DNA from 2 places in the Nocardioides piscis genome. Region 2 is predicted to be linked to the other one. Evidence: riboswitches for the same ligand, from Rfam matches in the RefSeq annotation. Region 2 holds a riboswitch; the other holds the start of a gene.
The links. Region 2 has a riboswitch for cobalamin ahead of G7071_RS18040 (terpene cyclase/mutase family protein). Riboswitches for the same ligand answer to the same signal wherever they lie in the genome.

Region 1: linked by a shared signal. The riboswitch ahead of G7071_RS10080 (VWA domain-containing protein) and the one ahead of G7071_RS18040 (terpene cyclase/mutase family protein) in region 2 are both predicted to bind cobalamin.

The regions. Positions count from the first base shown of each region.
Region 1 covers NZ_CP049866.1:2,045,469-2,049,684, forward strand. The annotation lists gene cobM (precorrin-4 C(11)-methyltransferase) at 1-323, shown strand, start outside; gene bluB (5,6-dimethylbenzimidazole synthase) at 320-949, shown strand; gene cbiE (precorrin-6y C5,15-methyltransferase (decarboxylating) subunit CbiE) at 934-2,166, opposite strand; cobalamin riboswitch at 2,220-2,359, shown strand; gene G7071_RS10080 (VWA domain-containing protein) at 2,400-4,216, shown strand, end outside.
Region 2 covers NZ_CP049866.1:3,664,250-3,668,465, reverse strand. The annotation lists gene gatA (Asp-tRNA(Asn)/Glu-tRNA(Gln) amidotransferase subunit GatA) at 1-46, shown strand, start outside; gene gatB (Asp-tRNA(Asn)/Glu-tRNA(Gln) amidotransferase subunit GatB) at 43-1,560, shown strand; cobalamin riboswitch at 1,581-1,716, shown strand; gene G7071_RS18040 (terpene cyclase/mutase family protein) at 1,795-3,138, shown strand; gene G7071_RS18035 (hypothetical protein) at 3,149-4,066, shown strand; gene G7071_RS18030 (energy-coupling factor transporter transmembrane component T) at 4,063-4,216, shown strand, end outside.

The DNA of each region.
Region 1 (4,216 bases), 1.6 Mb from region 2:
CTATGCCCGTCGGCGAGTCGCTGGCGGCGTTCGCCGCGACCGGCGCCACCCTGGTGCTGCACCTCGCCATCACCCGGACACGTGAGCTGATGGTCGAGCTCGAGGCCGAGTACGGCGCCGACTGCCCGGTCGCCGTTGTCCACCGTGCCAGCCAGCCCGGGGAGCAGGTGCTGCGCGGGACCGTCGGCACCATCGCCGACCTGGTCGAGGAGGCAGGATTGAGGATGGCCGCGGTAATCCTCGTCGGGCGGGCGCTCGATCCGCGTCCGGGCGGCGAGTCCTTCCTGTACGCCGCAGGGCGCGAGCGGAGCAGCAAGCAGTGAACGACCTCTACGACGTGATCAACCGGCGGCGCGACACCCGCAGCGAGTTCACCGGGCAGCCGGTGGACCAGGACGCGCTGGAGCGGGTCCTGGCGGCGGCGCACTGCGCGCCCAGCGTCGGGATGAGCCAGCCGTGGGACTTCGTGCTCGTCCGGTCTCCGCAGACTCTTGCGGCCTTCCGCGCCCACGTGGCACGCGAGCGCGAGGTCTTCGCCGGGTCACTGGAGGGTGAGCGGGCGGAGACCTTCGCCCGGATCAAGGTCGAGGGGATCGTCGAGTCCGGGCTCGGCGTCGTCGTCGGCTACGACCCCAGCCGCGGTGGGTCCCACGTCCTGGGGCGCCACGCCATCGCCGACGCCGGGCTCTACTCGGTCGTCTGCGCCATCCAGAACCTCTGGCTCGCGGCGACCGCCGAGGGGCTTGGCGTCGGGTGGGTCAGCTTCTACCGCGAGGAGTTCCTGCGCGAGCTGGTCGGCTTCCCGGCCCGCGTCCGACCCGTGGCCTGGTTGTGCGTCGGGGCGGTCGGCCACCTACCCGAGGTGCCGGACCTGGAGCGGTTCGGCTGGCGGCACCGGTCGCCGCTTGCCGAGGTGCTGCACGAGGAGCGATATCAGCCGCGGGTGTAGGCCCACTGGGTGACCGTGCGGGCCGGCGCCCAGCCGGTGAACCGGCCGACCGGCGCCGCGGTCTCTACCGCGATCCGGGTCAGCTCGCCGCCGTGCTCGCAGTAGGCCTGTGCCAGCAGCTGCTCGGTCTCGATCGTGACACCGTGCACGACCAACCGGCCGCCGGGCGCCAGCGCGGCCAGGCACGCGTCGAGCACGCCGGGTGCCGTGGCGCCGCCGCCGACGAAGATCGCGTCGGGCGGGCGGAGCCCGTCGAGCGCGGCCGGGGCGCGCCCAGTGACCACCGCGAGGCCGGGCACGCCCAGCCGGGCCGCGTTTCGGGCGATCCGAGCGGCGCGCTCGTCGTTGCCTTCGACGGCGGTCGCGCGGCAGGTGGGGTGGGCGCGCATCCACTCGATGCCGATCGAGCCGGCGCCGGCGCCGACGTCCCACAGGTGCTCGCCGGGCACCGGTGCGAGCCTCGCCAGGGCGGCGGCCCGCAGGTCGCGCTTGGTGAGCTGGCCGTCGTGCTCGAAGGCGTCGTCGGACAGGCCGGTCGCCCAGCCGGCCACGGACGGGCCGGCCAGCTCGAGCGCCAGCACGTGCAGGCGAGGTGACGTAGCGGACCAGCCGGCCGCCGTGCCGCTCATGTGCGACTCGTCCGGGGCGCCGAGTTGACCCAGGACGTGGAGCACGCTTCCGCCATACCCCACCTCCGTCAGCAGGGTCGCGACCCGGGCGGGTGTGTGCTCATCGGACGAAAGCACCAGGACGCGGCGTGCCGGCGCCAGCTCGCGGCGCACCAGTGCGATGTCTCGACCGACGAGGCTGATCACGGCGCACGACTCCGCGGGCCAGCCGAGCCGGGCTCGGGCCAGCGCGACCGACGAGACGGCCGGATGGATGAGGACGCGGTCGCGACCCAGGACCTCGATCAGGGTCGCGCCGATGCCGGAGACGAGCGGGTCGCCGGACGCGAGGGCGACCACGGGCGATGTGCCGAGGTCCGCCACGAAGTCGGGCAGGCCCACGCGCAGAGGGGCCGGCCACGCCAGTCGCCGCTGCCCGGCGACGTCGGGGAGCAATGCCAGGTGGCGCTCGCCGCCCACGACGACGGCAGCCTGCAGGACGGTCTCGCGGAGGGGATCGGGGAGTCCCGACCAGCCGTCGGCGCCGATCCCGACGACCGTGACGACCTTGTCGGTTGGCGTCGTCGGTGGGGGAGTCGAGTCGGGCACGAGAAAGCACGCTATCGTCACCGCAGGCACGAGGTGCCCCAACGGCCTGTCCATCGGAAACGGTGAGCCATGGTCGGCGGGGAGAATCTGGGAAGCCGGTGAGAGACCGGCACAGGCCCGCTGCGGTAAATCAGGCCCTTGAACGAGTTGGGACCCGACAAGTCCGAAGACCGGCCTCGCGTCAGACCATGTCGATTGCACAGGATCGATGGCGAAGCGAGCGGGAGCCTCACATGCCACAGCACTACCCATTTTCTGCCGTCCTCGGTTGCGAGGCCGACGCCCTCGACGACATGGGCCTCGCTCTCGTCCTCACCACGATCACCCCCGAGATCGGTGGTGTCCTGGTGCGCGGCGAGAAGGGAACGGCCAAGTCGACCACCGTGCGCGCTCTGGCCGCGGTGCTCCCGCCGGTCGAGGTCTATGCCGCCGACCGGTTCTCAATCGACCCCGACGACCCGGCGGCCACCTCGCCCGACGGTCCGTTCGCCGGCGACGCGGAGGTGCACACCCGAGCGGTCCGGCTGGTGGAGCTGCCGGTGGGCGCCACCGAGGACCGCGTGCTCGGCTCGCTGCACCTGGAGCGAGCACTCTCCCATGGCAAGGTGGAGTACGAGCCCGGACTGCTCGCTCGCGCGCACCGCGGGATTTTGTACGTCGACGAGGTCAACCTGCTCCACGACCACCTCGTCGACCTGCTGCTCGACGCGGCGGCGATGGGCCAGGTGACCGTCGAGCGCGACGGGGTCTCGGTGGAGCACGCCGCCCGCTTCGTCCTCATCGGCACCATGAACCCCGAGGAGGGGGAGCTCCGCCCCCAGCTGCTCGACCGGTTCGGCCTGACGGTCGAGGTGGCGGCGCCGCGCGAGCCCTCGCTGCGCGCTGAGGTCGTACGCCGCCGGATGGCCTACGACGGCGACCCGGCCGCCTTCACCGAACGCTACCGCGACCTCGACCGGTCGCTGACCGAGCGCATCGAGTCGGCGCGCGAGCGCGCCGTCAAGGTGCGGCTGACCGATGTCGCGCTGCTCAAGATCGCCGAGGTCTGCGCGGCCTTCGAGGTCGACGGTCTGCGCGCGGACGTCGTCACCGCCCGGACCGCGGTCGCGCACGCCGCGTGGGCCGGCCGCGACGAGGTGACGCGCAAGGACATCCGTCGCGCCGCGCTCCTGTCGCTTCCGCACCGCCGGCGCCGCAACCCGTTCGACGCCCCCGGACTCGACGAGGATCTGCTCGACCAGGTGCTCGGCGACGACGAGCTGCCGCCCGAACCGCCCGAGGGGCGGGCACCGGACGAGCCGACCCGGCCTCCGGCTACCGACGATGGAGCCGAGGGTGGCCTGCCCGATGACGCCGATGACGGGTCGGACTCGCCTGTGGGCGAGTCCGACCCGTCGCGCGACCCCGATGACCCCGACGCCGAGCTGCCGCGGCCGGGCCCTGCTCCGGCCCCCGCACCCGAGCAGGGTCCCGGCTCGGTGGTGGGCGCCGCAGCGGCCTACCGCCCCAGGTTGCTCACCGTCCAGGGGCTGGGGGAGGGGGCTGCCGGCCGGCGCAGCCGGGCGCTGGCACGCACGGGTCGACGCGTCGGTGCGACCCGCGGCGACAGCGGCTCACTACACCTCGTCGAGACGCTGCTCGCGGCCGCCGGCCAGCAGCCGGCGCGGGGGCGGACCAGCGGTCGCGTCGACGTGCGGGCGGAGGACCTGCGGGTCGCCGTGCGGGAGGGACGCGAGGCCAACCTCGTGCTCTTCTGCGTGGACGCCTCAGGGTCGATGGCTGCGCGTCGCCGGATGACCCAGGTCAAGACCGCCGTCCTCTCGCTGCTGATGGACGCCTATCGCCGGCGCGACAAGGTCGGACTGATCACCTTCCGCGGGCAGGACGCCGAGCTCGTCCTGCCGCCCACGCACTCGGTCGAGATCGCCGCGGCGCGGCTCGAAGAGCTGCCGGCCGGAGGCCGGACACCATTGGCGGCGGGTCTCCTCGAGGCGGTGAAGGTGCTGCACCGGGAGCGACTGCGCGATCCACGGCTGCGACCGCTCCTGGT
Region 2 (4,216 bases):
GCCGCTGCTCGACCAGGCCCCCGCCCTCGAAGGAGCCCCTCGATGACCGCCAGCACCGACACCCTCCTGTCGTTCGAGGAGTCGCTGGAGAAGTTCGACCCGGCGATGGGCCTCGAGGTCCACGTCGAGCTCAACACCAACTCCAAGATGTTCTGCGGCTGCCCGACCGAGTTCGGCGCCGAGCCCAACACCCAGGTCTGCCCGACCTGCCTGGGGCTGCCCGGCGCGATGCCGGTCGTCAACCGCGTCGCTGTCGAGTCGGCGATGCGGATCGGTCTCGCCCTCAACTGCGAGATCGCCGAGTGGTGCCGATTCGCCCGCAAGAACTACTTCTATCCGGACATGCCGAAGAACTTCCAGACGTCGCAGTACGACGAGCCGATCGCCTTCGACGGCTGGATGGACGTCAACGTGCCGACCGAGGACGGCGGCATCGAGGTCGTCAGGGTCGAGATCGAGCGCGCCCACATGGAGGAGGACACCGGCAAGTCCCTGCACGTCGGTGGCTCCACCGGACGCATCCACGGCGCCGACTACTCGCTCGTCGACTACAACCGCGCAGGCATCCCCCTGATCGAGATCGTCACCCGCCCGATCATGGGCACGCGCGCCAACGCGCCCGCCGTGGCCAAGGCCTACGTCGCCCAGCTGCGTGAGCTGATCGTGGCGCTGGGTGTCTCCGACGCCCGGATGGACCAGGGCTCGATCCGCGCCGACGTCAACCTGTCCCTCGCCCCGGCCGGCAGCGGGGGCCTCGGGACCCGGACCGAGACCAAGAACGTCAACTCACTGCGCTCGGTCGAGCGCGCGGTGCGCTACGAGATGCAGCGGCACGCCGCGATCCTCGACGCCGGCGGCTCGATCCTCCAGGAGACGCGGCACTGGCACGAGGACACCGGCGTCACCACCAGTGGTCGCGTGAAGTCCGACGCCGACGACTACCGCTACTTCCCAGAGCCCGACCTCGTGCCCGTCGCACCGAGCCGTGAGTGGGTCGAGGAGCTCCGAGGCACCCTGCCGGAGAACCCGACCGAGAAGCGCTCGCGGCTCCAGGCCGAGTGGGGCTTCTCCGACCTGGAGATGCGCGACACGATCGGTGCCGGCGCGTTCGGGCTGGTCGAGCAGACGATCGAGGCAGGGGCGTCCCCGCAGGCGGCCCGCAAGTGGTGGCTCTCCGAGCTCGCCCGACGAGCCAACGACACCGACACCGACATCGCCGAGCTCGGTGTGACGCCGGCCGACGTCGTCGCCGTACAAGCCCTGATCGACAGCGGTTCGCTCAACGACAAGCTCGCCCGGCAGGTCTTCGAGGGGTTGTATGCCGGCGAGGGCACTCCTGCGGAGATCGTGGCCCAGCGCGGCTTGGCCATCGTCTCCGACGAGGGCGCGCTGAGCGAGGCCGTGGACGCCGCGATCGCGGCCAACCCTGACGTGGCCGACAAGATCCGCGACGGCAAGGTCGCAGCCGCCGGGGCGCTCATCGGAGCAGTGATGAAGCAGATGCGCGGCCAGGCCGATGCCGGGCGGGTGCGCGAGCTGATCCTGGAGAAGCTGTCCTGAAAGAGCATGGTGGAGAGCGGCGCTGTTAGTGTGCCCACGGAAACCAACATCTGCCTGCCACGGGGAAGCCGGTCCAATTCCGGCGCTGACCCGCAACCGTAGGCGTCCCGACCTAGTCGGGGCGCGAGCCGGACCGCCCGTGCAGGCACTGACAACCACGCTGCGAGGAAAACAGCGGGTGTCGCCGCCCGGCGCCTCCCGCTCGACAGCGGGAAGGACAGCATGACTCACGCAATGCGCCCCCACACCTGGCGCCGGGGTGCCGGCCTGGCGGCCACCGCTGCCCTGGCCCTCGCCACGCTCGCTCAGCCGGCCGCGGCCGAGCCGACCACGCCCGCCAAGACCGACGACACAGCCATCACCGTTGCCGGCTCGTGGCTCGAGGACGAGCTAATCGACGGTCTCATGGACGCCGGCGGCTACACCGACTTCGGCCTGACCCTCGACTCCGGCTTCGCGCTCGACCAGGCCGGTGAGAAGGGCGCAGTGGCGACGATCAACGCTGCGTTCCAGTCCGTGGTCAACGACTACATCTCCGGCGACGCCTTCGGCGACAAGGGCAGCACCTACGCCGGCGCGGTGGCCAAGGCCGCGACGTTCGCCCGCGTGACCGGGGCCAACCCGACCTCCTACGGCGGCGTCAACCTCGTGACCCGGCTGGAGGAGCGCGTCAGCTCGACCTCCCCGATCGTCGGACGTATCGAGGACAAGTCGTCGTACGGCGACTACGCCAACACCCTCGGCCAGTCGTTCGCCGTCCGTGCGCTCACCGAGGCCAAGTCGCAGCGCGCCGCTGACGCGCTCGGCTTCCTCCTCGCCCAGCAGTGCACGTCGGGCTTCTTCCGTGAGGGCTTCACCAAGGACAAGACCTCGGGCGCGCAGGGCTGCGCGGAGGGCCAGCCCGGCTCCGAGCCGAGCATCGATGCCACCGCGCTCGCGGTCGTCAACCTGCTCGAGGGTGACGCCAAGGGACCGGCCGTGAAGCCTGCCCTCGACAAGGCGACCGCGTGGCTCGCGAGCCAGCAGAAGAAGAACGGCTCCTTCGCCGGCAACTCCAACAGCACCGGACTGTCCGGCTGGGCCCTGGGCCTGGTCAAGGACAAGGACGCCGCCGCCAGGGCCGCGACCTGGGTCCGCAAGCAGCAGCCCGTCGACAGGAGCCGCTGCCGCAGCGCGCTGACCAAGGACATTGGCGCTATCGCCTATGACGCGAAGGCCGTCAAGGCTGCCCGAAACTCCGGGATCTCGGCCGGCGACGTGCGGGCACAGTGGCGTCGTGCCACCGCCCAGGGAATGGCCGTCCTGCAGTGGGCGTCTGCTTCCACCGATGAGCTCAGCGTCACCCTGAAGCGGTCGTCCGCCGAGGCCGGCGACAAGGTCCGCGTCAAGGTCTGGGGCCTCGATCCCGGCGAGCGCGCCTGCGTCTCCGTCAAGGGCGACGCGAAGCGGATCGTCGGCAAGGCCTCCACCAAGCCGGTCACGCGTAAGCTCACGATGCCCACCGGCAACAAGGTGCGCGTGGTGAAGGTCAAGACAGCCGCAGGGTCGGCCAAGGCCCGCATCGCGGTCAGCAACTGAGATCCCACCCGTGAGGAGAGCACCTCTCGTGCGTCTCGTCGCCGCGGCCGCCTCGGTGGCCGCGGCGACGTGCGCGCTCGGTCCGGTTGCGGAGCCGGCCGCCGCGGCCGCCTGCGGCTCGAGCACCGGCGTCACCGTGGTCGTCGACCCCGGTGCGCTGGGGGGTGCGCTCACCTCGGCGTGCGACGCGGGTTCGGGGCAGACGGCGTCCGACCGGTTCGCCGACGTCGGGGTCGTGCTCGACTACGTGCAACGCCAGCCCGGCTTCGTGTGCCGGGTTGACGGAGCCCCCGCGAGCGAGCCCTGCGTCAACACCCCGCCCGCCGACGCCTACTGGGCCCTGTGGTGGAGCGATGGGAAGAACGGTGCCTGGTCCTACGCCTCCATCGGCGCGACCGGCCTCCGGGTGCCTGAGGGCGGCGCCGTCGCCCTGGCCTGGCAGCAGGGGAGCGCCCGGCGCGTGCCGGCGACCGCGGCCCCGGCGCATGCGAGCCCCACTTCGTCACCGAGCACCACGGCCCCGAAGCCGACCCGAAGCCCCACGACCAGACCCACAGCCACGGCCACCCGCCCGGCGCCGGCAGTCACGGCATCGGACGTGCCCTCGGCGACGCCGAGCCCATCGGCTGCGAGTCCGTCGGCGCGCGACGGTGCGTCCGGAGTCGCGACGTCGGCACCACGCCCGCGCGTGAGCGGTAAGCCGAAGCCACCCCCGGCGAGGACCTCCGACGCCTCGCCCCGGGGCGGCGCCCCGAGCTCCACCGCATCGACCGAGGCGGCCCCCCGTGCTCAGGGTGCCGGCGCGGCCGAACCAGTGGCAGCCTCAGGCAGGGCTCCGACCTGGGTGACGTTGGGCGTCCTCGTCCTGCTCCTGGTCGCGATCGCCGCGATGGCATGGGCGGCGCGGCGCCGTACGCACGGCCGATGACTCCACGGCTGGCCCGCGACCTCCACCCGGTCGCGTGGTGGGTCTGGGCCGTCGGGCTCGCCACCGCGGCCACCCTCACCACCAACCCGCTGCTGCTCGTGCTGATCGTGGGGGTCGCCGCGACGGTGGTGATCGCACGGCGTTCCGACC